3 regions of the Paenibacillus jiangxiensis genome follow, and region 2 is predicted to be linked to each of the others. Evidence: predicted binding sites of a transcription regulator. Region 2 holds the regulator's gene; each other region holds the start of a gene.
The links. The regulator LexA, encoded in region 2, represses DNA repair genes until DNA is damaged. The targets are predictions, from matches to a motif close to CGAACATATGTTCG.

Region 1 (10,140 bases), on a different contig from region 2:
CGAACCTCACCCCGGTTCTCATCCAGGCTTGCAAGAACCTCCACTTCTTTTTTCAACTCGCTTAATTGTTTATAAATACTTTGCAGTCTCAGTTCATTTTCAATGGTAAAATCCATAAACTTATGGGCCAATTCCTCCGTACGATCCTCCATGTCTCCCGCTTCATTTTTCTTCATTTGAGTCAACATCCGTTCCACCACGCTTTGGATTTTATTCAACCGCTCCAAGTAGCCTTTATGTTCATTGTGACCCTTCATTCTGATCATCCTCGTATAATCGTGTTAGAAGCTCATCTTAAGCGAATTTCCAGTTGATCCGGACAGCCGGAAAGAGCTGAAGTGAATTTCCAATTGTAATGTTGGGGAATCTCGTGGTGGAAAGGATGGAGGACGTAGCCGAACCCGTACCGCAGCCCGAAGGGCGAGGAACGGAAGTCGGGGAAGTCAAGCCTATTTCCTATAGCTCTCGGTTCGATCCGGACGAAACGATGAGCTGCCGCCCAACATCAGCAAACCCGGTATCCTCATCCACCTGTTTATGTTTTGCCCGTTTTACCCCACCTCGGATGGGGATACCGGGTGTCACTTGAAGGAATGAATCTTACCACCGCAGAATGGGGTCTCCCCATGCGGTTACTTTGTCATGCACTTGATTCACAACTGAATAACAGGAAGCGTTCGAATGCGGGGAGCCGCATGGTCAGCGGACGCTTCTTTACAACTCAGACCTGCCTGTGGAACAATGGGGTCGACAAGCTTTTCTCAGGAGATTTCTTATCATCCTTGCGGACCCATCCATCGGTTGGGTACTGCTTTCAAAGCCTGTTACCCGTGACCCATCACTCATGTTCTAACCGCTGGTTGCGCCGCCGTAAACGCTTGGGGAGTAGCACCCGCAATTGTCAGGCGTCTACGGATGAGTGCTTATGACGAGGCTGAAGTCGGTGGTTTCCACGGGCACCCAGGTCTGGGATCTGCTTGATTACTTTTACACAGGAGGTGATCCCATGTCACCAATGCTGATTGGTATAGACGTAAGCTTGCGCTCCCACCATGTACAGTTCATGGACGGAGACGGAAGATCGCTCGCTTCCTTTGCCGTGCCTAATGATCGAGCCGGGGTGGATACCCTGATTCATAAGATGTTAGATGCCGCGAGCCAAGAAAAGCTGGAGCATCTTCACATCGGGATGGAGGCCACATCCAATCTGGGATGGCACCTTGCCCATTACCTGAAGAATGAATTGCAAAGCTACGAGCCGAATGTAAAGTCCCAGGTTTACGTCTTAAATGCAAGGAAAGTGGCTCGTTTCAAGAAGGGATATGACTCCCTTCCGAAGAACGACCGCATCGATGCCTGGGTCATTGCAGACCATCTGCGATTTGGACGACTGCCTCATGAGATGAAAGATATCATCCAATACGAAGCCTTGCAGCGCCTGACCCGCACGCGATTTCACTTGATGAAGAGCATCAAACGGGACAAGACCTATTTTCTGAATCAGGTCTTTTTGAAGTTCAGCGGGATGCGACAAGACAACCCGTTCTCCAATACATTTGGCAACACCAGCTTAGCGGTCATTCAAGAGCTTGAACCTGACCAAATCATGGCCATGTCCATGGAAGAACTCATCGAATTCTTGCAAGATAAAGGTAAGAACCGCTTTGAGAACCCGGAAGAGATCGTGGCTTACTTGAAAAAGATCGCCCGTTCTTCCTACCGGCTTGATCAAGTGATGGCCGATCCGGTGAACATTTCTCTTGCGACGACGCTCAGTGTCATCCAGCATCTGGAATCCGAGGTGAAGAAACTGGATAAAGAGATTTCCAAAATTATGGCATTCCAGAGACCCTCACCTCGGTGAAGGGCATTGGTCCTGTTTATGCAGCGGGCATTTTAGCCGAGGTCGGTGGAATTGATCGCTTTGCGAATCATGCCGATTTAGCCAAATATGCCGGTCTCGTCTGGACCCAGAACCAATCCGGTGAATTCGAAGCGGAGGAAACCTCACGCATGCGCACCGGCAATAAATATCTCCGTTACTATCTCGTTCAGGCTGCGGACTCTGTCCGCAAGCACGACGCCGAATACGGAGCGTTTTACCAAAAAAAGTACGACGAAGTCCCGAAGCATAAGCATAAAAGAGCCCTCGTCCTATCTGCGCGAAAATTGGTACGGTTGGTATTCATGCTACTGAAGACCAACACGCTGTACACACCACCCGAGAGGAGGAACCGATAACCGGTTTCCAAAATCCTACTCTACTTACAATTCGCCCGCATGTAATTCAAGTTTCAAAATTTTTACATACAGCGGGTCTAGTTTGTTGTTGCCTTTTTTCGGGTCAAAATTCGATTTGTGCTGATTATTTTCCAATTCGCATGAATCAACCCCTTGACATATCACCGCTGGGCTTTGATTTGAAAACCAAATGTCCTTAATCACCGGGATGCAGTTCGTGAAGTATCCGAGGTTATAGTTCTAATTCGTTGAGGAGGGCCACCCTTCAGGCACGTTGATATGCCTGAGGAGTGGCCATCAGAATCATTACTGCCCGTAAGGCAGCAATATGAACCAAGTTATCTCAGCTTAATGACGTTTATAGCTGTTGAGCCAAAGTTAGCTGCTGTAGGACTATCATTCTTCAAATATAAGTTGCCTCCATTTACTCCAGTACTAATAATGCCACTCCCTGCTAAAACCTGCGTTATACGATTACTCGTAGCTACGGCATTAGATCCTGGCACAGTAGTAACAGTTCCATTAACATTAAGAGCCAAAGCAGCTGCTACACCGCCTTGTGCATTGGCATTCGTCCTGTAGTCCACATAATACGTCTGATTCGGGGCCAGATTGATGGTCCCACGTGTGCCCTGTTGGATGGCAGTCCCATTTTGATTCACCCTCGTCGGAGCTGGAACAATAGCATTGGGGAGTGTTCCCGCAGGCGGAGTTCCAAAAACACTCAAATAATTCTGCGTCACACCCGGGCCCTGAGGGCCAGTTACGCCTCTTGGGCCGGCTGGGCCGGCTGGGCCTCTTGCACCGGCTGGGCCGGTCGTTCCCATCGGGCCCGTATCACCCGCCGGGAAATCATGTTTTTTTATTTAACGTGTAAATTTCACGAAGAACCGAAATCCCTTGATCTGACGCAGGTCTCCAGCATTTTCGTAACCGTTTTCTTAGATTGGTCAAGTACACTTGTGAAAGGGATAAGCTGCCTTGTCCCGGCCAAAAAAATATAAGCTTTTGTGTAGTCGATTACCCTGCTGTTTTTCTTAAAGTCTCTATCCCTATGAAGTGGCGTTATTTCCTAATGCTTGGTCAGGAGTACAGAATCATTTCAAAAGAAACTTTAGTCCTTAGTCTCTACGCTTACTGCTCAAGCCTTTTTATGTATCCACGATCTTGCTCTTATCTTGCAATTACTCAAGTAGACTATCAGAAAATCTTTTTACAAATTGTATCACTCTTTAGGCGATGGCCCGCCTCAGCCTGTGATGCATTTGATTCTGTTCGCATTATGTTCGTGACCAATAAAAAATGACGTCGGACCCTTTGCTCCTGTCTCACCTTGCGGACCTGTCGCTCCATCCGGGCCTGTTGCTCCGTCTGCTCCTGTTGCTCCATCCGGTCCTGTTGCTCCGTCTGCTCCTGTCGCTCCGTCTGGGCCTGTTGCTCCGTCCGGTCCTGTCGCTCCGTCCGGGCCTGTTGCTCCATCCGGGCCTGTTGCTCCATCTGGACCCGCTGCTCCATCCGGGCCTGTCGCTCCATCCGGACCTGTCGCCCCATCTGCTCCTGTTGCTCCATCCGGACCTGTCGCGCCGTCCGGGCCTGTTGCTCCATCCGGGCCTGTTGCTCCATCCGGACCTGTCGCTCCATCTGGACCTGTCGCCCCATCTGCTCCTGTTGCTCCATCCGGACCTGTCGCGCCGTCCGGTCCTGTTGCTCCGTCTGCTCCTGTTGCTCCATCCGGACCTGTCGCGCCGTCCGGGCCTGTTGCTCCATCCGGGCCTGTTGCTCCATCCGGGCCTGTTGCTCCGTCCGGGCCTGTTGCTCCATCCGGGCCTGTTGCTCCGTCCGGTCCTGTTGCTCCGTCTGGTCCGTCAGCTCCTGTCGCGCCATCTGGACCCGTTGCTCCATCTGGACCCGTTGCTCCATCCGGGCCTGTTGCTCCATCTGGACCTGTCGCTCCATCCGGGCCTGTTGCTCCATCTGCTCCTGTTGCTCCATCCGGTCCTGTTGCTCCGTCCGGTCCTGTTGCTCCGTCTGGTCCTGTTGCTCCGTCTGCCCCGTCTGCTCCTGTCGCGCCATCTGGACCCGTTGCTCCATCTGGACCCGTTGCTCCATCCGGTCCTGTTGCTCCGTCTGCTCCTGTCGCTCCGTCCGGTCCTTTCGCTCCTGTTTCACCCGCTGGCCCCGCTGGTCCTGCCGGACCGGTAATGCCTATTACTACTCCAGTCGCTCCTGTCGGACCCGCTGGACCGGTTGGTCCTCCTGCTGGTCCCGGTGGTCCTGGAGGACCGGTTGGCCCCACAAGATTGGTGGCGTCCAGGGCTGTTTCCAATTTGTTGCTCAATACAAAGTCTTTATTGATCGTTTCCTGCAGCGTTTTGCGAATGCTGTCATTTACAGCCAATATATCACTGATGGAAGCAACCGGTCCTGACACACCAGGCAGGGTTCCCAGTACATATTGAAGCTTCTCACCTTCGGCATTCAGAATGTGACTGAGCCCCAACTCCTCCATGGCTATCGAAGCTACAATTAAAGATATGGCGTCGTCTCTTGTGATGGTGATCGATGGTGTAATGTTAGGCAGATTAGATTGAGACAATAACAATCTCTCCTTTCGTTTGGATTACTCCCAATCTATTCCTCACTGGGTTCCGGGGTGACGGGCATTCGCTTGTTTTCCGCATTTTATCCCGAAATAGGCTCAAGTGGCCTGGCGGCAGCGCCTTTCACGATCTATTTTTGCAGGAAGATGAAGACGCCGATGGCCAAACTGAACGGCCATGGCCATCGCGCGTCATTGCACACTGCCATTTGAACGTTATACCGCCTAGCCTAGCAACCTGGCATTGCTGACACTATTGCCTGGACTTGATCCTCAGACACACAAGTATAACCCTCTGGCCCGGCGATCAGGGTACAGTTGGGGTTAGGGACTGGAAAACATGTTGGACCGTTTGGAATGTCTACACATGGCACTGGACCATCATAATTGATTGGCAGACATCGTATGGGGCCGCCGCAAAGAGGAGGAATGTATTCTACACACGTTGGTCCTGTTGGGCCTTTCGGGTCCTCGGAAGCGCACAAAGCCATTTCTAATTTGTTGCTGAGCACCCAGTCCTTCCGTGTCGTTTCTTTCAGCGTTTTACGGATGCTGTCATTTACCGCCAACAAGTCACTAAGCGTCACGGCCGGTGCGGATACGCCCGGCAAAGTGCCCAACACGTATTGCAGCTTCTCTCCCTCGGCATTCAGAATGTGGCTTAATCCCAGTTCCTCCATTGCAATGGACGCAATGATCAGGTTTATCGCATCTTCTCTTGTGATGTCGATCGTTGGTGTAATGTTTGGCAAATTGGCTTGTGACAAAATCAACCACTCCTTTGTTTTGGGTGTGCGATAATCTATTCACCCCTGTTATCTGTAGGCATGGGCAATAGCGGAACTTTGAAAAAACTAGGCGCATAAAAAAGAACCTCGCTCCCTGCCGGGCCGAGGTTTGTTTGATGTTTTGTTATGCAATGACCGAAATAATCTCCTCAAGCTTGATCCAGCTGTAATCCTCATCCCCACGGACCAGCTTGACCTCCCGGAGGCTTGTGTTCACATTGGTCACGATCCCGCGCAGCTCTTCATCATCAAAGGGATTGAACACAACCACGGTAATCGGCATGCGCCGGTTGTAGGATTCGATCAGCGCCTGTTCGATCCGCTGCATTTCCTGGTCATCCAGAGCCGGCTTCCCCCGTCTCTCCTGCTCCCTCATATACGCCTGATAGGCTTCCCTGTGTTCGGGCAGCATCATGCGTGAACTCTCAAACAGCCCGTTGGCTTCAAGCTTCTTGCCCATGGTGTCATCCTCCTATGCCGATTGAATGAAGGTAATATGTTTGTCCTTATTATATACGAACACACGTTCTTTATCCAACGTAAATATTCACCATTTGCGCGGCCCTCCCGAAAGTCATTCCTTCCAGCCGAATAATCCCAAATCAAATGGGCTACGCTAACACCAGAAAAAAATGACAGGTGAGCTTATGCGAGTCAAAGGGAAAGCCAAAAGGTACCACGCTCTATTAGAGATGAGCAGCAACGGAACGAACATCCAAACACACATCAGCCCGTGGATTCCATTATGGTGGTCGGCAGCGCTCCCCGGATTTGGCCATTTCATATTAGGAATTAATTTAACGGCTTATGTGCTCGTGATCTTTGAATTTATAGTCAACCATATGGCGCATATCAATGATGCCATCTATTTCAGCATGCTTGGTGATTTTGAAGAAGCCAAACGTGTGATCAACATACGATGGTTTTTTGGATATATTGGCGTTTACGTTTTTGCGATGTACGACAGTTACCGGCGAACGGTCGATCAGAACAAGCTGTTTTTATTATCGTACAGATACACTCAGAATACATCCGCTTCAGAAATAACAAATCTGAACAGGAACTTCATGGATGTCACAAGTCCGAGCCTCGGTTTAGTTTGGTCCTTTATTACTCCGGGGACAGGGGCCATCTTTGTGACCAGAACCCCGATCTTTATTTTTGCCATTACCTATTGGGGCATCACAGCTGTTTTTTCACATTGGTTTGAGGGAATTTATTATACAGCCATAGGAGACTTTGAGCAGGCCAGGAATGTTTTGCAGCCCGCATGGTTCCTGTTCATCCCTTCCATTATCACGTTCTCCATGTATTTCGGGTATCATGACACAGCAAAAGAAAACAAGGCATTCAAGCTGTCTCAGGCCAGGTATTTGAAGGAAAATTATCAAAGCAAAGCATTTAAAAAACCTGTATAGAGGGGATCTCCAGGTGTACATTGTTGCAGCTTGCCAGCATTCTTTGTATGCAGAACTGCTTGTTTCGGAAATTGAGAATTATGGCATCCCCAGGGAGCAGATCGCTGCCATTCCGCTGGACAGAAGAAACGAGCAGCTCTTATTATTCGATACGATGCATCATGCCGATGGCCACAGTATGATCGATCTTGCGCTGGTGCTCGGCACCATCCTGATGCTGCTTGGCTCCATATATGGTTTTGTATTGCCTCTGGGCCCTATTATTTGGGCGCTCATGGGGCTGATTGCCGGGGGCGTGCTCGGATTTGCCATCAAATGGCTTATTCTGACACGAAGAGGCTATAAAATCAGCGCCCGCAAAGGCAACGCTGAATTAATCATCATGGTCAATTGTGACGCGGCCCAGGAGAGAGACATCGAAGAAATATGTTGGCACCATAATGCGCTGGGTGTTGGAAAGCTGAACGATTAGCCGATTACATAACAGGAAGCCGATGAATGGAGATTGAATAGTGACCTCACATCATGATCTCGAAAAAGCAAAGGAAACGCTCAAGATCGTAAGCACGAATGATTGGCTGACGCATTCACTGGGGACCTGGCAGTGGTGGCTTCTGCTGGTATCCAGCATTGTTCCATGGATACTTTGGTGGAAATATGCCGATAAAGAACGGGGAAGAGAGCTTATCACCGTTGGCTTGGCAACTATGGTAGTGACCGACACACTCGATAGTCTGGGCACTTTTTATAACTTATGGGGGTATCCGATAAAAATAACTCCTGTAATTATACAGTACCTCCCGGCTGATTTCGCGGTCTTTCCCGTTACCTTCATGTTTCTATGCCAATTTTTCCGAAAATGGAGCACATTCCTGGCAGCAACGGTTGTGGTGTCAGCCATATTTTCATATCTTCTTGAGCCTTTGTTTGTATACATGCACACCTACCAATATAATGCTCCATGGAACCATACGTTCAGCTTCCTTGGTTTTATCATCACCATAGCCATGATCCGGCTTGGTGTGTACCAGCTGCTTAAACACCTGAAATAATGCTTGGAAAAAATCAAACCAAGGGCTTCGTATGGTGATTCCGAAGGCCTTGGCGTTCTAAGGCGTTGCCTGAATAATTTCGGTGTGGTAACATTACAACAGAAATAAGGGAGGCGCCACCCTCCCCCAGGACAACGAGGTGTGCCTCACAGCGCGCACTTGCTTATCTGTGCAGCAAAGCCCACCGAAGGCCGGTTAACCCTTTAGCGGTGGGTTTTGCGCTTGTTACGAAGCACCAAGAGCAGTCATGGCGTCAATCACCTCCTTTACAGAAGGCTGCGCCGTGACTCCCACCCGTTGTCCAATCCAATTTATAGCATAAACAAGCCTCGGGCAGGTCCCGAGGCTTATTTTTTTGTGTAATTGCCGAACGCTTCGAATCTTTCACAAGAGGCTGCCCGATAAGCTGCACTTCCTGATTATTCAGGGCTAGATTTCCTTAACTGCCGCCACAATAAAAAAGCACGGCCTCTGAAAACCGGAAAGCCGCGCCGTGCATAAATATGTAAGTATGCTGGTGAAGGGAATTGAACCCCCGACCTACGCATTACGAGTGCGTTGCTCTACCCCTGAGCTACACCAGCAGAGCCGATAACACCGGCTGACAATAGTTGATTATACAACTCTGGACATAAAAATCAAGACGGTTTGATGCCATTATCAGAATATGCCAGTTTGTTGGCAACCGACTGCAGCTTCAGCACGCTGGACGATTCCTTGTCACGGCGGTCATCAATCTTGACGGATGTCGAGACACGCTTCGCCCCTGTCATAAAAGGTGCTTCATGAAGTGCCGCAATCGCGGTAAATACATCGTCCAACGTGCCTTCAATGATCGTGCTCATAGAGGTAAGCTCATAGGAAATCCCCTTCTGCTGATGCAGCACGCGCTGCATTTCCGCGACGTAGGTACTGAGACTGGTGCTGCCTGTCCCGATTGGGATGACCGTTACTTCCGCGATAGCCATGTTCCTGCCTCCTTCGATTTTCCGGCACTTGCCACAGCCGGCATGTTTTACATGTATTTTACCAGCCAGGCTCCCCCCAGTTCAAATACATCAATCCTAAAAATGCGTCTTTTTTCATCATACTCGTCCATACGGCCTAATTACGTCGATTCGTCTCGTTACCAATCTCTTTCCTTTGCGGAAAACTGGTTTCATGTGCTATAATCGAGCCTGCGTCATTTTCATTTTTTTGGTTTACAGATACAATATATTGGGTTAAAGTATATAGGCAGCACCTAAATGTAGTACGGAAGCCAAGATTCGACACAACCCTGAAGCAGAGCCGTTTTCCTGAAGCCAGGCGCTGTTTGGGGTGGTTTGTGTCGACTGATTCATATACTTTCTCTCCGGACCGCTGCCCTTCGACCCTGTAAAACGGATTCCCTCGGGCCGTCCGGGGCATCCGCGACACATCATCTACATGCAAGCAAGGCTTCCGCTCCCAGGTTATTTTTCATCATAAGCATCACCACTGCAGTTCTTCCCAAACCGCAGACATCACTGTCCGATACCCGCCCTAGTGATAAGAAAAATGAAAGTGAGGAATCATCCATGCCACAACTCGTAATTAAACCCAATAATCGTCAGCTTGCTTTTGACGAAATGCGGATTTCCGTTTATGCCGACCGTGTACTGCAGGGACTTGATAAGCTGGATAAGGACCGCCTCATCCGCGGTGTGAACTCCAAGCTGCGCCGGGACGAAGTGACAGGGGATGAAATCAGCAACGCGTTCATCATGTCCGCCCTTGAACTGGTGAGCAAGGACGAACCGGATTGGAAATACGCCGCCGCGCGTTCCCTGCTGACTTCGCTGTACAAGAAGGCTGCCACTAACCGTCGTTATAAATCCTACCCGGACGAGCCTTACGGCGCATTCTACCCCCTGATTACCGAAATGGTGAAAAAGGGAATTTACCGCGAAGAGCTTCTGGAATGCTACACCAAAGAACAAATCGACGAGCTCGCGGAATACATTGAACCGAAGAATGACCTCCTGTTCGATTACATAGGGTTGTTAACCTTGTCCGAACGC
Region 2 (10,140 bases):
ATAAGCCGGAAGAGAAAACTTTCTCATATCACAGTCAGTCTCCGTATACGCAGGTCCAATTCATACTTATAAGCGGTATCCTCTGTACGTTCTTTATAATCACCATGATATAATGGATAAAATATATCAAATTCACATCGACAGGTGACCCAATATTCGCTATAATGCATAATTAATATGATAATTCCAAGTGGAAAAGAGGGAGAAAAAATGGCTGAGATCGTAATCCGCAATACGAATGAACGCATCAGCGATGAGGCTGCTGTACAGGAATTTCTGGCCAAGCAAGAAGTACTGTATGAGAAATGGGATATCAGTAAGCTCTCTGACGAGCTTAAGGAGAATTTTACTTTATCAGATGAACAAAAAGCCCGGGTTCTGAGCACCTTTGACAGCGAAATCAAAGACCTGGCCGCCCGCCGCGGGTATAAAATTTGGGACATTATCACATTGTCCGAAGCGACTCCGAACCTTGAAGAGCTGCTGGCCAAATTTGAAAACATCCATACCCACACGGAAGATGAAATCCGGGCGATCGTAGGTGGCAAAGGCATTTTTATCATTAAAGGCGCCAGCGATCTCGGGTACTTTAATGTGGAATTGTCGCCTGGCGATGTCATTTCCGTACCGGAAGACACACCACACTTCTTCACTTTGATGGAAAATCAGAAGATTGTGGCTGTCCGTCTCTTTATTGAAGAAAACGGATGGGTGGCACACAACTATGATGATCCGACTTTCGTTAAAGCTTGAGAAAAACGTCTATCGACATACATTCACCGAAGAAGACCGCGTTTGTAAACAACCCTGTTGCAGTCTATCCAGGCTGACAGCAGGGTTGTTTTGTCGGTGAGCAGAAATTGAAAAACCGCCCGGCGCGCATTTCGCGTCCGGACGGTTAAAGATCAGGATAACGATTGAATTACATTCTCGAGTTCAGCAAGATGCCTGATTTCAAAGTCAGGCTGAATGCTCTCCGTATTTGTCTTGCTGTTCCGGTTTACCCAAACCGCATGAACCCCAGCTGCGAGCGCACCTTTGATGTCCGTCGTCAGCTTGTCGCCAACCATAACCGCCATGTGCGGATCAATCCCGAGCAACCCCAAAGCATGTTCAAAAATGGAGGGATCAGGCTTACCTTTGCCGAACGTGCCCGAAATGACGATATGATCAAAATAAGGGATCAACCGTGGCACTCCGTCCAGCTTTTCCTGCTGCAGCGAAGGAGATCCGTTCGTCAGCAGCAGCAGCTTATATCTGCCCCTGAGCTCGTCAAGCACCTGGAATGTTTCTTCATATACAAATGGGCGCGCTCTCCGTTCAATCCCGAACTGTTCGGCAAGTCTGCCTGCCAGCTCTTCATCGGCTACCCCCACCTTTTCGAGTCCTCTTCTCCAGGATTCCTTGCGGTATACAGGCGCCAGCTGTTCCAGCTGCCGGAATTCGGGCTGATCTCCGCCGGCAAAGGTTGCCCACAGGCCTTCAAAAGGATTAATGCCTATCATTTTGGTAAAAGGAAAGGTTTCATAGGATTCATAAAGTAATCTGGCCTCTGTCCTTACCGCTTCCTCCAGCTTGACCGGATCCACACCGGTTGCCTTGGAGGCCGTCTGACATACGGCCGCAAATGCTTCCTCAACACTGCGCTCATCCCAAAGCAGCGTATCATCCAGATCAAACATTACCGCTTGAATCGTCATCCCGCTCGTCCACTCCTTCATTCAATTAACCTGATGGCTGCTGTATCCTGCTCCCCGCATGTGATTACTTATTTATTTGACCCTTTCGCTTGAAACGAAAGCTGATTGGCGGTTGCAAATTTCTCAAGCCGTTCCGCGATGGAATCGGTATCATAACGGCCCAGTGTTTTATTAAAAACCCAGTTGCCGCCTTTGCCCTGCTTCTCAACGATAACATAACCGGACTGAACCTGGATGCTCTTGATCTGATCCGCAGGCATCGAACGCTCCCTTCCGCCCTTCAGCGTATATAGCGTGTTTTTGCCAACCCGCAAATACGGACGGCGGAGAAAAAATACGAGCGCAAGCAGCATATAGAGCCCAAACACAAGCCAATCCATGCCCCTCATGCCTACCTGTGTCCATAACATGGTCAAGACCAGATACAGGACGGACAGACCCGCCAACATAATCGGAACCGTTACATTACGCCCATAATATGTATCACCGGCATTTCCCGTGCTGCTGCCGATCGGTTGGCCCCCCTGCTTTTTACGCTGCTTGTTCACCTTCTCCATGTTTTTGCGAATTTTTCTTTCAAATGAACCAGCCATATGCACATTTCCTTCCTCTAAATAGTAACGGTTATATAGTGACGGTGCCTCCGCCCGGGCCGCCAGCAAGTGGACCGGACCAAAGCACCGGCTGTATATCGTTATAAATGTATTTAATGCTTCGGTCCTTTGCCATTGTCCGGCTCGTCATCCACAAGCTCGATGGATTCCAGCTGCTGCCGGAAATTTCGGCGGATGTTGCCCAGGTAAATTTCACGAAGCTCGGCTCTTTCCTTTGTTTCGGCTTCGGTCAGGCCCTCTCCTTTTGCTTTGCGCGCCAGCTCATTAATGCGCGCCACCAAGCTGTCAATATCCAAATTTTGTCCCCTCCAAATACGCAAAGATACTATACACTTTGACACGTTAAAAAGAGCTTGTCAAGGTTCCCCCGCAAGCTCCGTTCCATTCGTTCATATTCGTCTCAATCCCATATGTTGAGAACTATATATATGATTCGGCTGCAGTAGGCAAATCCCTCAAAATTCCGGCAGCAGCAGCACATCCCCTGCCCTGATTCCGGAGCTTTCGAGCCCGTTGATCCGAATAATTCCTTCTATATAAACTCTCGTATCCATGTAGTCCGGTTTATGCTCCTGTGCAATTCCCCACAACGTATCCCCCGAAAGCACAACCACTTTCTCATCAGATGCATGTAAATCGGACGAACCTGCAAATACTGTAAACAGGCCGGCAAAAGAAATCCAGAGCACAATTACGGCAACGAATAAACGAAGCATGCTGACCAGTGAGCTTTTGTTCTGCACAGCAGCTCTTCCGTCCGTGTGTCCGCCCTGCACCACTGCCGTATTATATATGCTTTGATAGGAGCTGTATTTTAACATGTTAACAACCTCCAAACATTTGTTCTTGTTTATTTCGAGAACACTATAACACGAACACATGTTTTGTTCAAGCAAAAATTAGAACACAAGTTCTCTTTTTTTCGCTTCCAGATTTCACAAGAAAAACGCAACTGTAAAAGCCCGGTTTACGGCTGTACTGCTTGCTGTCACAGCAGACATTCTGCCATGCAAATTGTTTGCCGACTTTCAGAACTTATGTTTGTACGAACGGAAGTTCTATGTTATAATTTTCCCAAACGTTACTTAAATGGGGTTGATGGGACATGTCTAAGATTTCCAGCAGACAGCAGGCAATTTTGGAATTTATACGTAATGAGGTTCGCTTAAAGGGATATCCTCCCTCTGTAAGAGAGATTGGAGAGGCGGTTGGACTTGCTTCCAGTTCTACTGTCCATGGGCACCTGGACCGGCTTGAGAAGAAGGGGCTAATCCGCCGGGATCCCACCAAGCCGCGGGCCATCGAGCTGCTCGGCCAGGAGGATTCGGATCAGACACATATGTTCAGCTACACGGTAACCCGCGTTCCGGTGGTCGGCAAGGTAACCGCAGGCATTCCGATCACGGCTACGGAGAATATTGAGGATTATTTCCCGCTGCCTCAGCAATTTGTCGGTGATGACAAGATGTTTATGCTGTCTGTTGTAGGGGACAGTATGATTGAAGCAGGCATCACTAACGGGGACTTTGTCATTGTAAGACAGCAGCAAACGGCCAATAATGGAGACATCGTCGTGGCGATGACCGAGGAAGACGAAGCGACCGTGAAGACCTTCTACAAAGAGAAAGATCATGTTCGGCTTCAACCCGAGAATCCGAAATACGAACCGCTCCGCTTGACCAAAGTCAGCATATTGGGCAAGGTAGTCGGTTTGTTCAGGGATTTTCACTAGCTCATATTAGACCTAAGACACCCCTGCAATTTGTGTGATCGAGCATAAATTGCAGGGGTGTTTCTGTCTATTCAAAGTTAATGCCAATGAGCGGTTGATTCTGCTTCTGTGCGAATGCTGATGAATGCCTGTCGTCAGGCAATTGTCCAGTCAAGCGCGGCTAAATGGCATATGTTATATCAACATATCCGAAAGGAGTTGTCAGAATGTCTTTTTATCCAACAGCAGGGCCTATCGTCTACCCTCCGATTCGATTCATCAATGATCGCTACTTTCCAACGGTCGTTCCGGTAGTTCACCCCATTGAAGTGATCAACCGCTGCCATCCGGTTCCAGTTCCGCATCATGTATTCCCTGTATCCGTGAGAAACGACCCAAGCTGTTACATCTGCTCTGTAGGCAAAAAAAGAAGAGGCCGCTAAGCAGCCCCTTCCAAATGTGACGAATCACAATCAAAAGCCTTGGACGCTCCAAGGCTTTTTCCGTTCGACATTCATTTGCACGTTTATTTTCCATCACCAAAAAAGATAAAGCCCTCAGCGCTGGCGCGCCAAGGACTCTCCTCCTTAATAAAGAGTCAAATACTGATCTCTCTCCCATTGGTGAACCTGCGTGCGGTACATATCCCATTCGATCTCTTTGAGCTCGTAGAAGTATGCAAGAGCGTGGTCGCCAAGAGCATCGGCAATGACTTCGCTGCGCAGCAGCTCGCCAAGTGCCTCTTTCAGATCAGCCGGCAGGCTGGCGATTCCTTCTTCTACCAGTTCTTCTTCCGTCATGACATAAATGTTGCGGTCGATTGGAGCTGGCAGCGAAAGCTCACGCTTGATACCGTCCAATCCCGCTTTAAGCATAACAGCCAGTGCAAGATAAGGGTTCGCAGCAGGGTCCGGATTGCGGACTTCAACGCGGGTGCTCAGACCGCGCGAAGCAGGTATACGAATCATCGGGCTGCGGTTGCTTGCAGACCAAGCTACGTAGGACGGTGCTTCATAACCAGGCACCAGACGTTTGTACGAGTTCACAGTCGGATTCGTAATTGCCGCCATGGCACGGGCATGCTTCAGAATACCGGCCATATAATGACGGGCTGTCCGGCTCAGGCCGAGCTTGTCATTTTCATCATAAAAAGCATTCTCGCCGCCCTGGAAGAGCGATTGGTGGCAGTGCATACCAGAACCGTTTACACCAAACAGCGGCTTAGGCATGAACGTTGCATGCAGGCCATGCTGTCTGGCAATCGTTTTCACCACGAGCTTAAACGTTTGAATCTGGTCGGCTGCTTTAATAGCGTTGGCATATTTGAAGTCAATCTCATGCTGCCCAGGCGCCACTTCGTGGTGGGAAGCTTCGATTTCAAAGCCCATCTCTTCCAGGGTCAGCACGATTTCACGGCGGCAGTTCTCACCCAGGTCTGTAGGGGCAAGGTCAAAGTATCCGCCTCTGTCATTCAGCTCTTCGGTCGGATTGCCTTTTTCATCGGTTTTGAACAGGAAAAATTCAGGCTCAGGCCCCACGTTCATGGACGTAAAGCCCATTTCCTCCGCTTCCTTCAGCACTCTCTTCAAAATGCCGCGTGGATCTCCTGCAAAAGGAGAACCGTCAGGCATGTAAACGTCACAGATAAGACGCGCAACGCGATCCGTGGCTACCCAAGGGAAAATGACCCAGGTGTCCAGATCAGGATATAAATACATATCGGATTCTTCGATACGCACATAACCTTCGATCGAAGAGCCATCAAACATCATTTTGTTATCCAGTGCCTTCTCAAGCTGGCTCACCGGAATTTCCACGTTTTTGATCGTGCCGAGCAAATCCGTAAACTGCAGACGGATAAAACGCACATTCTCTTCCTGCGCAATGCGGAGAATATCTTCTTTAGTGTAACTCAATGTAACCTCTCCTTTTATCTGTTATGTGTGGACGATATTCAAAAGGATTTTACATCAGAAGCAAGACGATTGCCTCACTTATTATTAAAAAAGCGTGAAAGCTCCCCTTGAATGAGCGATACCTGTCCCGGTCGCTTGCCCGCCACCAGCTGCTGCTTCAGCAAACGGTGCAGCTGCGTATCGGACAGCTCGCGGCGCTTGACCTCCGTATCGGCCGTGATGACCGTTGCCTCCTCGGATTCCTTGCTGACAGGGTTCATCACCTGCTTGATTCCTGCTATATTTACACCTTTTTCGATCAAAGCTTTAATTTCAAGCAGCCGTTCCACATCATTAAAGGAAAACAACCGCTGGTTGCCTGAGGTCCGCGCCGGAACGATCAGGCTGTGCTGCTCATAATAGCGAATCTGTCTTGCAGACAAATCAGTAAGCTTCATCACAATCCCTATCGGGAACAAGGCCATATTTCTGCGAATTTCGTCACCCATCGTTTCATCAACCTTCCAGTGATCTTTTCTACTGACCCCATTGTACATTTACCTGATGTAAAATGTCAACGGCGTGTTAGGTAAACTCACAGTAAATTACGGTCCTTCATCGTTTGCAGGGCCTTTAACACCCCGAATTTGACGTGCGAGTACGTTAGTCCGCCCTGCATATAGCCGATATACGGCTCCCGAATGGGTGCATCTGCGGACAATTCCAGACTGCCTCCCTGTATGAAGGTGCCTGCCGCCATAATAACAGGATGCTCGTATCCCGGCATATCCCATGGCTCTGGCACCACATGACTGTCTACGGCGGCAGCCTTTTGAATCCCCTGCACAAAAGCAATCAGATGCTCCGGCCCGTCAAAGGACACGGCTTGAATCAGATCGGTCCGATGCTCGTCCCAGGCCGGCTTGCTTGTAAAACCGATGGCTTCAAATACGGCGGCAGCAAAAATGCTGCCCTTCACCGCCTGTCCCACGAGCGTCGGAGCCAGAAACAGGCCTTGATAAATGCTGCGTGTCGTCCCCAGCATTGCTCCAACCTCGGCGCCAATTCCCGGTGCCGTCAGCCGGTACGCGGCCAAATCGACGTACTTTTTGCGTCCGCAGATATAACCGCCGGTTTCGGCAATGCCTCCGCCCGGATTTTTGATGAGTGAGCCTGCAATCAGGTCCGCTCCTGCCTCGGTAGGCTCCATCTCTTCCGTAAATTCCCCGTAGCAGTTGTCGACGAACACGATCAGATCACTGCGGATCGCTTTGATCCGCCGGATCATCTCCCCGATCTCCGCAACAGAGAAAGAAGAGCGCCAGTCATAACCGCGGGAACGCTGGATACCGATGACCTTCGTTGCAGGCGTAATGGACGACTGCACCCGCTCCCAATCAACTTGCCCATTCGCCGTGAGCGCCGTCTCGCGGTAGCTTACGCCAAAATCCTGAAGCGAGCCCGTTCCGTCCCCCGGCGTCCCAATAACCTTGTGCAGCGTGTCATACGGACGGCCTGTAATATACAGCAGTTCATCACCTGGACGCAGCACACCGAACAGCGCCGTTGCGATCGTATGCGTACCTGACGCAAAATGAGGGCGGACCAGCGCCGCTTCCGCGCCAAATACGAGGGCATACACTTCATCCAGCACTTCTCTGCCGCGGTCATTATAGGCATATCCGGTAGAACCGGCAAAATGAAAATCGCTCACCTGGCGGCTCTGGAACGCCTCAATGACCTTCCATTGATTGTGGTCCACAATCCGGTCAACCAGCTGCAGTCTGTCTTTGATCTTTGCTTCCGCTTCTTCTCTGATGCGTTCAATTTCCTCTGAAAATAAGGCCATTCCCTCTCAAGTCTCCTCTTCATGCAATCCCGATAACCGATTAGATCCGCCGGATCATATAACCCGCAGCTTATCTAACCTGTATCATAAAGCTCCTATTAAAATAACCTGGACACGCCACGAAATGTTAACCTTCTGTAAAGTTTTCGAGGGCGTGGCCGTATTTTTCGTACTCCCCTGTTTGGATGCGCACCTCGTACAGAACATCGTTGCCGTCGTATTCTGTGGCGATCACATCACCGATCCGGTACAGCACAGGAGTCAGATCGCCGCGCTCCGCCGGAATCCGGAAACGTCTCGTTTCGCCGGTTACGGCGTTCTGCACCGTCTCCCTGATGCGGAGCAAATCTCCTTCATCGAAGGCGCTGATTTTCAGGTAGCCTTCACCGGAAGGCAGCATCTCCAGCTGCTCCGGAGTGCAGGCATCCTTCTTGTTAAAGAGAACCAGCTGCGGCTTATCGGCAGCGCCCAGCTCCTCCAGAATGCTTTGCACCACTTTCATATGATCCTCACGCATATCCGAGGAGGCATCTACCACGTGCAGCACCAAGTCGGCCTCGTTCACTTCTTCAAGCGTGGCTCGAAAAGCGGCGACCAGATCATGGGGAAGATTCTGGATGAAACCGACCGTGTCGGTCAGAACCATCTCTTTGCCGCTTGGCAGCTCCATCGTCCGTGAGGTTGGATCAAGCGTCGCAAACAGCTGGTTTTCAATATATACGTCCGCCGCCGTCAACGATTTCAGCAGCGTTGATTTGCCGGCATTGGTATAACCGACGAGAGCCACCTGTACAATTCCGCTCTTCTGGCGGCGCTCGCGGTGCAGCCGCCGGTGGCGTGTTACCTCCTCCAACTGGCGCTTGAGCTCGCCGATGCGGCCGCGAATATGGCGGCGGTCCGTTTCAAGCTTGCTTTCCCCCGGACCGCGCGTACCGATGCCGCCGCCAAGACGGGATAAATTTTTACCCTGCCCTGAGAGGCGGGGCAGCAGGTAGGAGAGTTGTGCCAGCTCAACCTGTATAATCCCTTCTCTGGTTTTGGCCCGTTGTGCAAAGATGTCCAGAATAAGCTGGGTGCGGTCAATAATTTTCATATCCAGAGTCATCTCAAGATTGCGCACCTGGGCGCCGGACAGCTCCTGGTCAAAAATGGCCGTGTTGGCCCCGAGCGTGTCGCCAATGGCGCGCAGCTCCTCCACTTTGCCCTTGCCGATAAACCATTTGGAATCCGGCGTTTCCCGGTTCTGGCTGAGCACGCTCAGCACCTCCACGCCGGCGGTCTCCGCCAGCTTGACCAATTCATCAAGCGAGTATTGGGGATCAATCCCGCTGCGCTTTACTTGATCCGTTACAAGACTGACCAGAACGGCACGATCCTGAACCTCGGTTTGCGTATCATATGTAGAATTCGCCATGAACGTCAGCTCCTTTATTGGCAATAGGTCTCATCTCGTGCAGAAACCGACCTGATTACAGGCCGGCCTTGGTAAAACTTCCATGGAGAATCCTATTATCGTCTATTTCTTCCCGATTTTCAAATCCTCCGGGCGCAGCGTCATCAGCTCCAGTCTGCCCGGCTGTCCGCTGGCATATTGATTCAACAGCCGCACGGCCTGGTGGCGGATCGATCTTTCGATCACATTGCGCACATAGCGGGCGTTACTGAAATTATGAAGGCTTTCATCCTTGGCGGTGATCAGATGCTGCTTCATTTTAAATATGGTCTGCGGCATTAAAATATAATCCCGTTCCTTGGCCATCAGCTCACTGATTTGAATGAGCTGGTCAATCGTATAATCGGGAAATTCAAGCTGCAGCGGGAAACGCGAAGGCAGGCCGGGATTGGTGCTCAGAAAAAAGTCCATCTCTTCGCTGTACCCGGCCAGAATCAGAATGAACTGGTTTTTCTGATCCTCCATGGCCTTCACAAGCGTATCAATCGCTTCTTTGCCAAAATCCTTTTCCCCCCCTCTCGCCAGACTGTAAGCTTCATCCACGAACAAAATTCCGCCCAGCGCCTTTTTCACAAGATCCCGTGTTTTCTGCGCCGTATGACCGATATATTCGCCCACCAGATCCGCGCGCTCCGCTTCAATCAAATGCCCTTTGCCGAGCACGCCCATTCTTTGCATCATTTTGGCCACGATCCGGGCGACCGTCGTTTTTCCCGTCCCGGGATTTCCTTTGAATATCATATGATATACGTGCGAACTGCTCTGCAGCCCGGCTTCCGAACGCATCTTTGCAATCTGCAGGAAAGCGTAAATCTCGAATACCAGCTCTTTAATGCTGTCCAGTCCGACCAGCTGGTCCAGCTCTTTTTGAATTTCCTGGTACATGCTGTAGTAAGGCAGCTCTTTGACAGCCCCGGC
Region 3 (10,140 bases), on a different contig from region 2:
CGAGCAGCGAGAGCTGACGCCGCAAATGGTCGCTCCCTGGATTGTCCTCCAGCGCGCGTTCCAGCGCCTCGCGGATTCTGTGACGCATTTCGGAGGCGGCAGCCTTCGTAAAGGTCGCCACCAGCAGCCGGTCTACACTGAAGCCCAGCTCCGGATCGGCGATTTTGCGGATAATCCGTTCGACCAGCACCGCTGTTTTGCCTGAGCCTGCCGCCGCTGCCACCAGCATGTCGTCTCCGGACTGCACGATGGCCTGCCACTGCTCGTCGCTCCAGAAGCTGCCTTCCGGCTTGGGTATGTGCATCACTCCGTTCTCCCTCCTTCATTTTTGTCCAGCATGTCCCACAGCTGTTCTTTCCCCGGCTTCGCCAAATGTTTGAACCTGCTCCCTTCCAGGCTGTCGTCAAATTGGCATACCGGTCTGTAGGAACAAAAATCGCAGGCGGTCTCCTGCAGGATGCGGTAAGGAACGATATCAACCTCACCTTCCGTCATCCTTGTCCCGATATTCCGAATATTGCTGCGCACGGTGGAGAGCAGCGATTTCCACTGCTCCGGACTCGCCACCGCCGCACTGCTGTAAAAACCGCCATCCGCCTTGACCGCCACGGGCAAAATGGCCGAATGGCCTTTGTCCAGCTCCGCATCCATTTTGGCGATGACGTCACGGTCGGCCAGCAGCAGGCCCTTCATCTTAAACCGTTTCAGCAGCTCCTGCTCCGCCTGCCCGGCGCTCATGCCGTTGGCGGATTGCAGCAGCGGATTATGCACATGGAAATACAGGGTACCGGCCGGATAAGCAGGCTCTCCCAGCCATTGCTCCGCGCCTTCCAGCAGCACGTCCAGATAGGTCAGCATCTGCAGGGCAAGACCGTAGTAGACCTCGTGCAGCTTCAGATCCTTATGGCTTGATTTATAGTCAATGACCCGCAGCAGCAGGCCCTCTTCTCCTTCCGCCACATCGACCCGGTCAATTCGCCCGATCACTTCCATCACCACGCCGTTCTCCAGCTCAAACGTCAGCGGGGGCAGCTCCTTGCCCGGACCGAAGTCCAGCTCAAGACCGAGTGGTTCAAAGCTTCCCCTGCGGGCATGTTCGCCCAGAATGAGGGAGGCCCGGCCGACGATATCTTTCAGCTTGCGGAAAATATAACCGTAACGCTTCGAGCTCAGCAAAATTTGGCCCTGCAGGCGCGGCGCCAGCCGGTCCACGGTCGTCTCCGCTTCCTGCCGGCATTCCTCCGGACTGAGGCTGCCCCAGCTGCGGTTGTCTGCCTTAAGGCGAGCTGCCATGCTTCCCAGGGCCGCGTGAAACAACTGCCCGATGTCCGGCGCCTTCAGCTTATAGACCTGGCGCTCCTTCAGTTTCAGTCCGTGGGACGCAAAATGCGAAAACGGACAGGCCACAAAACGCTCCATTCGCGACACGCTGGTCCGCAGCCGCTTGCCGTACAGGATCCGGCTCGTCTCACGCCGCAGCGGCTGGGCCCGGTTCTCATAGAACAGAGAGGTCAGCAGGTTTTCCAGTTTCACCCGATTCTCTCCGCTGTTATCCGCATACCAGTTGTAGACCTCCCACCACGGCTCGGCAATGTCCGCGCCGCGCAGCCACTGCCGCAGCTGCACGATAAGCTGGGACAGCGCTTCGGGTGCATGCAGCGCATATTCAGACTGGTCTGTCCAATCCGTTCCCGGCAAGGGCTGGCTGAGCAGGGGCTTTTCCTTCAGCCCCTTGAACATCATGCGCAAATGTCTGATGTATTCCGACGGCAGCAGCGTTCTGCCCTCTTCATCGGCGACCGGATAGCTGACCCACAGCTTGCGTCCCGCCGATGTCATCGCCGTATACGCGAGAAAACGCTCATCCAGCAGTCTGCGTGTCACATCCGGAGCAAGCGCGACTCCCTGCTCGGACAGCCTGCTGCGTTCCTCCTCGCTGAGCACGCCTTCCTCCTGGGGCACGGCGGGCATGACACCTTCGTTCACACCCAGCAAGAAGGCATACTGAATGCCGCTGACCCGGGTACGGTCAGGACTTCCGACCAGCACCTGATCCAGCGCTGGCGGAATAAGGGCCAGCCGGTATTCCGCCAGCCCCGTTTCCAACATGCCTGCAAACAGCTCGAACGGCAGCTTCTCTTCGCCCACCAGCTCATGGATCTGATCCAGCAGCTCCAGCACGGCATCCCAGATCTGACTGTGCTCCCGCGCACGCTCAGGTTCTCCCTGCTCCTGCGCATAACCAATCATCAGATCCAGCTTGCTGCCTATACCCGCGTCCTCCAACAGGCGGTATACCACCTCGCATTGCTCTCTGGCGGTTTTGGCCCTGGACATCCTTTTCTCAAAGGCGTGCAGCGGCACAACTACAGCCGCCCGGCACCGCTCCATTCGCTCCAGCGTTTCGTCACGGGCCTTAATACGCTCGGTTTCCTCCATCTCCAGCGACAGGTTTGGCACGGCCTGCCAAGGTCTGCCGTCCGTCCAGCGGCTGCCCTGAATGCCACAGGCCAGCACATAATTCTCCAGCTCGTCCATGCAGTCGCGGGTCACACTCCCGTCCGGCGGAAGCAGCAGATCGGTCTTTACCGCCCGGAACACATCCTCATAACGCCAGCGCCTGCGCACAATATCCAGCGAAGCACGCACAAATTCAATCAGGGGATGATGCAGAATATCCCGCTTCTGGTCAATAAAGAGGGGAACCTCGTGTTTTGCGAACAGAGGCTCCAGCAGATGCTCATAATCAGCAGGATTGCGGACGAACACGGCCATGTCGCGGTAGCGCACCCCTTCCTCACGCGCCAGCCGCCTCATTTCGCGGATCGCCCCTTCCAGCTCGGCGCGGCGGTCTGCTGCGGCATACAGCTCCATGCCGGCCGGGGGCTCAGGGGATGCCCAAACTCTGCGCCGGTCAAATCCGGCTTCCAGGTGAGCCAGCTCCGGACATGAGGCGAAGCGCGGCAAAATCTCGGACTGCAGCTCCTCAACACGGACGTCTATCCCCCGCTCACGGGCCATGCCCTGCAGCTTCACATATACCGAGGCCGTCGGATGAAACAGGTCCAGCTCATGCGGCAGACGGTCAGGCTCATATGCCCGGTCCAGCGTCAGGGACACCGTCAAGGAAGCGGAAGACAGCAGCAGCTGTTCGATCACTTTATATTCCTGCGGTGTAAATCCGCGGTACCCGTCCAGCCAAACGTCGGCTCCATCCAGCCAGGCAGAGTGCGGAAGCTGGGCGGCCAGACGCATCATCGTATCCTCGCCATCCAGATACAAGGGGGCCAGTTCCTGCTCGAAATCCCTGTACAGGGTCAAAATATCCTGAATTTTGCTGTTCAGAATCGGCGAGCCCGGTCCGCCCTGTATCCGTTCCAGCTGCTCAGGCAGGGAGGCTGGATTCTCACCGTACCTTTTAAATTCGGTGAACAAGGCGTTCAAACGGTCGACAAACCCGAGCTGGTCGCCTGAATCGCGGAACACCTGCAGCTCGTCCTTTCTGCGGCGCACGATTTTATAAAGCAGCATTTTCTTGCCTTCTTCCGTCACGGGGGTCCGGGCCGCGCCTCCTGTCTCCTGCATGACTCTGTAGGCGAGACGGCGAAAGCCTAACACCTGGGCGCGCACGCTTCCCTTGATTTCACGTGATGACAGCAGAGCGTGCTCTGTATGGAAGGTTGCCTGTTCCGGAACAAGCAGAATAAGCGGCTTGCCTTGCGGCTGCTCCTTCAGCTTCCCAATGATTTCCTCGCGAATCCGCGTCGTTTTGCCGCTGCCCGAGCGGCCGATCAAAAAACGGAGTGACATCAGCAGTCTCCCTCCAACTCTATTTCAGCATGCTGCTTGGTGATGTAAGGATTGACGTAAAACAGCATGCGACAGTTCGTTTTGAATAACTATAAGTATATCACAACGCTGCCAAAAGAACGTATGTTTGGATGAAAAAGCAAAGCAAAAACCCCTTGAGCAAACAGGCGGCAGCCTGCCTTTCAAAGGGTGCTTGCGATTTTTTCCTTCAATTTCCTTGTTGCATCTTTACATCCGGGCGCGGCTCCGTACCTCGAAGATGGCAAATTTCAGGTAATGGCCCTCGTCCACTCCCAGGATTTGCGGATGGTCTTTGCCTGCGGCCCGCCATTCTACAAGGCGCAGTATCTTACCGGCATCCGCCGCTGCTTCCTGAATCGTATCCAGAAAAAGGTCCGGTCGCATATGGTAGGAGCAGCTTGCCGTGACCAGATACCCGCCTTCGTTGACGAGCTTCATGCCGTGCAGGTTAATGTCCTTATATCCTCTGCATGCGCCCTTGACAGCGCTTTTTGTTTTCGCAAACGCCGGCGGATCCAGAATAACAACGTCAAAAGTCCGGCCTCCCCCGGCTGCCAGCGGCTTGGAGGTATCGACCTTTTTCTGCCCTGCCTCTGAGCGCTGCGCCCGCTCCTCCGTTCCCTTGACCTGCTCCCGCAAGTATTTGAATGCATCTTCGACCACAAATTCGACCCGGTCCTCAAAGCCGTTCAGACGCACGTTTTCCCGCGCACTCTCGATCGCATGTTCCGAAATATCAAGGCAGGTAACCTTCTTGGCCCCGTATTTGCAGGCATTCAGAGTGAAGCTTCCCGTATGGGAGAAGCATTCCAGTACGGTTGCTCCGTCCCAATACGGGAATTCCACGATTTTGCCGCTTTTATTGACAGGTCTTTGCACCTGCTGTCCGTCGACTTCGACCGTCTGCAGCGTAATGCCGCTTCGTGCACCCCATCCCTTTATAAGCGGAGCGATAGAAGCCCGGTTTTCGCGCTGGTCGAAGAAATAGCCTGTCTTCTGCCCTTCCACGATATCCACTTTGATGAGAAGTCCGTTCTCCGAAACGGTGACATGGCGTGGGCATTCACCGTAAAGCGAGCCTTTGCGCTGTTCCAGCCCTTCAAGCTCGCGGATGGACACATCACTGCGTTCATAGATCCCGGCAGGCCCGAACACCTCGACCAGCGCCGCGGTGATTTCCTCCCGGCATTGATCCATGCCAAGCGTAAGCAGCTGCACCACCAGCACATCCTTGAACCGGTCCACGATCAGGCCTGGCAGAAAATCCGCCTCCCCATACACCAGCCTGTAGGCATCCCCCTCAGCAATAAAGCGCTGACGGTGCTTCAGGCATTCGCGGAACCGATCTGTAAAAAAAGCTTTGTCCATCCGCTCCAGAGGCTGATAGGACACCACCCGCACGGTAATTTGTGAAGCGGGATTATAATAGCCGGACGCCAGGAAGCGGCCCTGGTGATTCAGAACGGCCACCACTTCTCCAGGAGACGGCTCGCCTTCTACAGATGCAATTTCGTTTTTAAAAATCCAGGGATGCCCCTGCTCCAGCCTTTTCCTGCGGCTGCGATCCAATATAACTGATGCCACTGCATTACACTCCTCTGTTTGCAAAAAACGGCGTCTGTGCCGCTTTCCGGTATATTCGCTCATTTAACCTGTCATGGTTGTCCGTACTGCCGCATATACGTGGTATAGCCGTTTTTTCAATCAGAACAGCGAATTGGATGGGAAAGGAGATTCCCCCGTGTTCTTTCATGTGATACTTCCTCTGACAGGCGGTCTGCTCGTTTTCCTTGGGGGCATGAAGCTGATGGAAGCCGCCCTCAGACAGCTGGGCGGCCCGCTGCTGTCCAGCTGGCTGAATCGCGCCACAGCTTCCCCCTTGAAAGGGCTTCTCTTCAGCTCCGGTCTTACCGCCCTGCTGCAAAGCAGCACGGCCGTCACCGTACTGACCATCGGGCTTGTCAACGCCGGGCTGCTCACCTACGGGCGCACGCTCGGCATTATCCTGGGCACGAATATCGGTACCGTCGTCACGACCGAGCTGCTCGGCCTGCAGCTTGGACGATGGGCCATGCCCCTGCTTGTCACGTCGCTGCTGGCCTGGACGGTGTCCGTCATCCTCGTGGAGCGCGGAGCACCTTTCCGCGCCGGTCCGCCGCGCCGGCTGCTTGCCTTTCAATATGCCAGTCTTGCCTGCGCCGGCTTTGCTCTGCTGCTCGGCGGCATCCGGGTCATGCAAGCCATCGGCCCCTGGGTCACTGACGCCGGTATGTTCCGCTGGTTCCTTGAACGCTCCGAGGACAGCATGTGGTGGGCCTTCACCGCCGGCGCCTGTCTGACGGCCATCATTCACAGCAGCGCCGCCGTCATCGGCACCGCTATCAGTCTGGCAGCGGCAGGCGCACTCCCGGTGGAGGTCGGCATCGGGATCGTGATCGGCTCCAATGTTGGCACCTGTGTCACCGCCCTGATCGCCGCCATTGGCGGAAGCCGTGCGGGTCACTTTGTAGCCTGGTCGCACACCGGACTCAACATTGCTGGCGCGCTCCTGTTCATGCCTCTCACCGACCAGCTGGCACAGGCAGCCGCCTGGATGTCCTCCGGCGCGGGAGCCCAGATCGCCCATGCCCAAACCTTGTTCAATGTGATCTGCTCCCTTGCCGTTCTGCCTTTATGCTATTTGCCGTTCTGGGAGCGAATGGGCTCCCTGCCGACTGTGCCGCCTACTGCACGGTGATATTGAGCAGGGCAAGCCCCTTACGCAAAATGGCGTCGTTATTGTCATAGCCGCTCTCTCTCTGTCTGCCCCAGGCTGCCTGGGGCTCGTACCACTCAACACCCTTGATTTCTTCTTCCTGGGCCTTCAGCGTTCCGTCTACGGCTTCAACCAAATAATAATGGACCTCTTTGTCCACTTCGCCGTATTCCGCATGCTGGTAAGTATAAGCAATGATATCGACTTTATCCGTAATGCGGCCCGTAATCCCCGTTTCCTCCAAAATTTCGCGCAGCGCGGTCTGTTCAACCGTTTCGCCCGGCTCCATCTTGCCTTTGGCAAGCGATATTTTACCGTACCGGTCTGTAATGAGCTGGATTTCAAGCGTCCCATCCTCACGGCGGCGGTATACGACTCCTCCTGCGGATATCTCTTTTCTGGCGGCCATCTCTAGTTCCCCTTTCTTTGTACAACAAGGACTTCATCCCCCCGGAAGACGGAAAGACGAAATCCTTGCAGTCTCTTCTATAGCTCAAAGTGCCTGATGACCGGTTCTTACAGCGCAGTCGGCAGATCCGCGTCCATGACACGGACAAGCTGTCCTCTGCTTTCGTTGACGCCCGCTTCAGTCATTTTGACGCGGACAACCTTGCCGATCATATCCTTGGAGCCTTCGAACACCATCTGGATATAGTTGTCGCTGTAGCCATGCAGCAGCCCTTTTCCTTCGGAGCCCTTATGCTCTCCCTCCGGAATCACTTCAAGCACCTGGCCTACGAACTTCTGCGCATAGGCAAGCTGCATCTGCTCGGAAAGGTCGATCAGTTCGTGCACGCGCGTGTTCTTCACTTCCTCGTCGACCTGGTCCTCCATCCGAGCGGCCGGTGTGCCGCTGCGTTTGGAATACGGGAAGACGTGCATTTCCGAGAAGCCGATTTTCTTCATCAGCTCATAGCCGTTGCGGAACATTTCGTCCGTTTCGCCCGGGAAACCGACGATGACGTCCGTCGTAATCGCCACATCCGGCATCGCCTTGCGGATCATCAGCATTTTGTTATAAAACTCTTCGGTTGTATATTTGCGGCGCATCCGTTTCAGCACGGTATCGTCTCCGGCCTGCAGCGGGATGTGGAAATGGCGCACAAGCTTGCCGGAGCGGTTCAGCACATCCAGCATTTTCTCGTCAATCTGGCTCGCTTCGATGGAGCTGATGCGAATGCGCTCCAGCCCGTCCACCTTTTCAAGATCCCACAGCAGATCGGACAGGTCGTAATTCTCCATGTCGTCGCCGTATCCGCCGGTATGGATGCCTGTCAGCACGATTTCCTTGTAGCCTGCCTGCACAAGCTGACGCGCTTGCTTGACGATGCTCTGCGGTTCACGGCTGCGGGACAATCCGCGTGACCACGGAATAATGCAGAACGTGCAGAAGTTGTTACAGCCGTCCTGAATTTTCAGGAAAGCACGGGTACGGTCCGCAAAATCGGGAACGTCCATCTCTTCGAACACGCGTGTTTTCATAATGTTGCGCACGGCGTTGATCGGCTGGCGGGATTCCTGAATCTGTTGTACATATGGCAAAATTTTATCACGGTCCTGCGTGCCGATCACCAGGTCCACACCAGGGATGTCCATAATCTCGGCAGGGGAGGTCTGTGCATAACAGCCGGTTACGGCGATGACCGCATCCGGGTTGCGGCGAATGGCACGCCGGATAATCTGACGGCTCTTCTTGTCTCCCGTATTCGTTACGGTGCAGGTATTGATCAAGTAAACATCGGCAGTCTGCTCTTCAAAGTCGACCTGCTCGTAGCCCTCTTTTTTGAAAAGCTGCCAGATCGCTTCAGTATCATAAAAGTTGACTTTGCAGCCAAGCGTATAAAATGCCACAGACGGCATGTCAATTCCCTCCCATTTCTCCTGATTCATATAGTATACATGCCAACGCAGTCATGCCCGCCGTCTCGGCGCGCAAAATGCGCCGTCCCAAACCAATGGAACGGGCACCCGCATTCTCGGCGGTCAGGCTCTCCTCTTCGGTAAAGCCTCCCTCCGGTCCAACAACAAGCAGGATCCGGGGCTGTTCCCCTTGCTGCCCGCTCTGTTCCATAAAAGGAGCGATCACGTCGCGCAGCTGGCGGCCGTGTTCTTTTTCGTAACAATAGCATACCAGGTCATACCCCGCAAAAGAGGCCAGCAGCTCTTTCCAGGAAAGGGGAGCAGCAATGTCGGGAATGCGGTTGCGGTGGCTTTGCTCGGCGGCCTCCTTGGCGATTTTACGCCAGCGGTCGAGCCTTTTGCCTTCCTTTTTGGCATCATACTGCACCACCGTGCGGGCAGACAGGAAAGGAACAAAGGCATGCGCCCCGATCTCCGTACATTTCTGGATCACCGTTTCCATCTTGTCGCCCTTGGGCAGACTCTGGGCAATCGTGACCTTCACCCGCGGCTCGGAGGTCATTTCAAGCATCTCCATGACCGCCGCAGTGACACGGTCCTGTTCTATGTGTTCAATCTCCGCGAGCGCTTCACGCGCAAGGCCGTCGCTGACGATAACCTTGTCTCCGGGACGTCCGCGCATCACCTTGCCGATATGGCGGGCGTCTTCGCCTGTAATGATGACGACTCCCTCTTGAAACTGCTCGGGTGGAATAAAATAGCGCTGCATCGCTTTGTTTCCTCCCTGAATTGCCTTGCTTTCTTGTAACACGTATTCAAAAATCGTATCCAAATTTATATCTTACAACGTTTACGAATGAAAGGCCATACTTATCATGCCACAAATCTGATCAAGGCCAACAAAAAAGGAGCCTGTTGGCTCCCTATTGATAAGAAAAACGTCTATCGACGTAATTCACAGAAGACAGACAGCGTTTAGCAGTAATTTTTCTTGAGATTCCAGGAAGCTTATACCAAGAAGTTTATACTTTCTGGAATCTTTAAAAAATCAGCATTGCGAAGCTCGCAAACCCTTGTGTAATGGTATTTACCAGCCCATACAGCGGTGTGATGGTCACCGCCCGCACCGGCGGCAGCACCAGGATCAGCAAGAATATAAAAATGGACCACTGCTCAAACTGCTGCAGCTTGCGCCGTAATGGCGCAGGAGCGATATCCTCCAAAATTCGGTATCCGTCCAGAGGAGGAAGCGGAATAAGATTGAACAGAAATAAAAGCACATTCAGCGAAATCATGTAATTGAAAAAGATGCGGACCGCATCAAATACGCGCGGGTTGGCGTCCAGCCCGGACATGCCCCAATGCACAATCGCAAAATAAATGATAGTCGAAAGGAAAGCAAGCAGCAGATTGCTTAATGGACCCGCGGCAGAAACGATGACGCCCATCAGGCGGGGGCGGCTGAAATTGTCGCGGTTGACCGGCACCGGCTTCGCCCATCCGAAGCCTGCGATCAGCAGCAGCAGCGTGCCGAGCACGTCCAGGTGAACAGCCGGATTAAGCGTCACCCGTCCCAGCAGCTTGGCCGTAGGATCGCCAAATTTGTTGGCAAAATAAGCGTGCGCAAATTCATGCACGGTAAACGCGATAATCAGCGTCAGCAGAACAAACGGCAGCTCATCGAGGCTAAAGCG

Region 1: the regulator LexA is predicted to act here: its motif matches at 6,145-6,158, upstream of ACI1P2_RS30000 (YolD-like family protein).
Region 3: the regulator LexA is predicted to act here: its motif matches at 3,927-3,940, upstream of addB (helicase-exonuclease AddAB subunit AddB).

Annotation. Positions count from the first base shown of each region.
Region 1 is NZ_JBJURI010000051.1:5,171-15,310, reverse strand. It holds gene ACI1P2_RS30025 (hypothetical protein) at 1-257, opposite strand, end outside; gene ACI1P2_RS30020 (IS110 family transposase) at 1,007-1,864, shown strand; gene ACI1P2_RS30015 (transposase) at 1,861-2,241, shown strand; partial or broken gene ACI1P2_RS30010 (hypothetical protein) at 3,716-4,837, opposite strand; gene ACI1P2_RS30005 (hypothetical protein) at 5,071-5,607, opposite strand; gene ACI1P2_RS30000 (YolD-like family protein) at 5,753-6,088, opposite strand; gene ACI1P2_RS29995 (hypothetical protein) at 6,321-7,046, shown strand; gene ACI1P2_RS29990 (hypothetical protein) at 7,060-7,518, shown strand; gene ACI1P2_RS29985 (CBO0543 family protein) at 7,559-8,098, shown strand; tRNA gene ACI1P2_RS29980 (tRNA-Thr) at 8,611-8,682, opposite strand; gene ACI1P2_RS29975 (MTH1187 family thiamine-binding protein) at 8,737-9,066, opposite strand; gene ACI1P2_RS29970 (ribonucleoside-diphosphate reductase subunit alpha) at 9,658-10,140, shown strand, end outside.
Region 2 is NZ_JBJURI010000021.1:63,813-73,952, forward strand. It holds gene ACI1P2_RS19625 (acireductone dioxygenase) at 211-753, shown strand; gene ACI1P2_RS19630 (HAD family hydrolase) at 906-1,700, opposite strand; gene ACI1P2_RS19635 (hypothetical protein) at 1,769-2,293, opposite strand; gene ACI1P2_RS19640 (DUF896 domain-containing protein) at 2,407-2,610, opposite strand; gene ACI1P2_RS19645 (LysM peptidoglycan-binding domain-containing protein) at 2,770-3,135, opposite strand; gene lexA (transcriptional repressor LexA) at 3,420-4,046, shown strand; gene ACI1P2_RS19655 (hypothetical protein) at 4,253-4,468, shown strand; gene glnA (type I glutamate--ammonia ligase) at 4,613-5,941, opposite strand; gene ACI1P2_RS19665 (MerR family transcriptional regulator) at 6,016-6,429, opposite strand; gene ACI1P2_RS19670 (methionine gamma-lyase family protein) at 6,516-7,769, opposite strand; gene hflX (GTPase HflX) at 7,897-9,183, opposite strand; gene ACI1P2_RS19680 (AAA family ATPase) at 9,286-10,140, opposite strand, start outside.
Region 3 is NZ_JBJURI010000018.1:3,964-14,103, forward strand. It holds gene addA (helicase-exonuclease AddAB subunit AddA) at 1-304, opposite strand, end outside; gene addB (helicase-exonuclease AddAB subunit AddB) at 304-3,810, opposite strand; gene ACI1P2_RS17465 (class I SAM-dependent rRNA methyltransferase) at 4,039-5,415, opposite strand; gene ACI1P2_RS17470 (Na/Pi cotransporter family protein) at 5,573-6,568, shown strand; gene ACI1P2_RS17475 (NUDIX hydrolase) at 6,555-6,995, opposite strand; gene mtaB (tRNA (N(6)-L-threonylcarbamoyladenosine(37)-C(2))-methylthiotransferase MtaB) at 7,103-8,446, opposite strand; gene ACI1P2_RS17485 (16S rRNA (uracil(1498)-N(3))-methyltransferase) at 8,448-9,215, opposite strand; gene ACI1P2_RS17490 (site-2 protease family protein) at 9,487-10,140, opposite strand, start outside.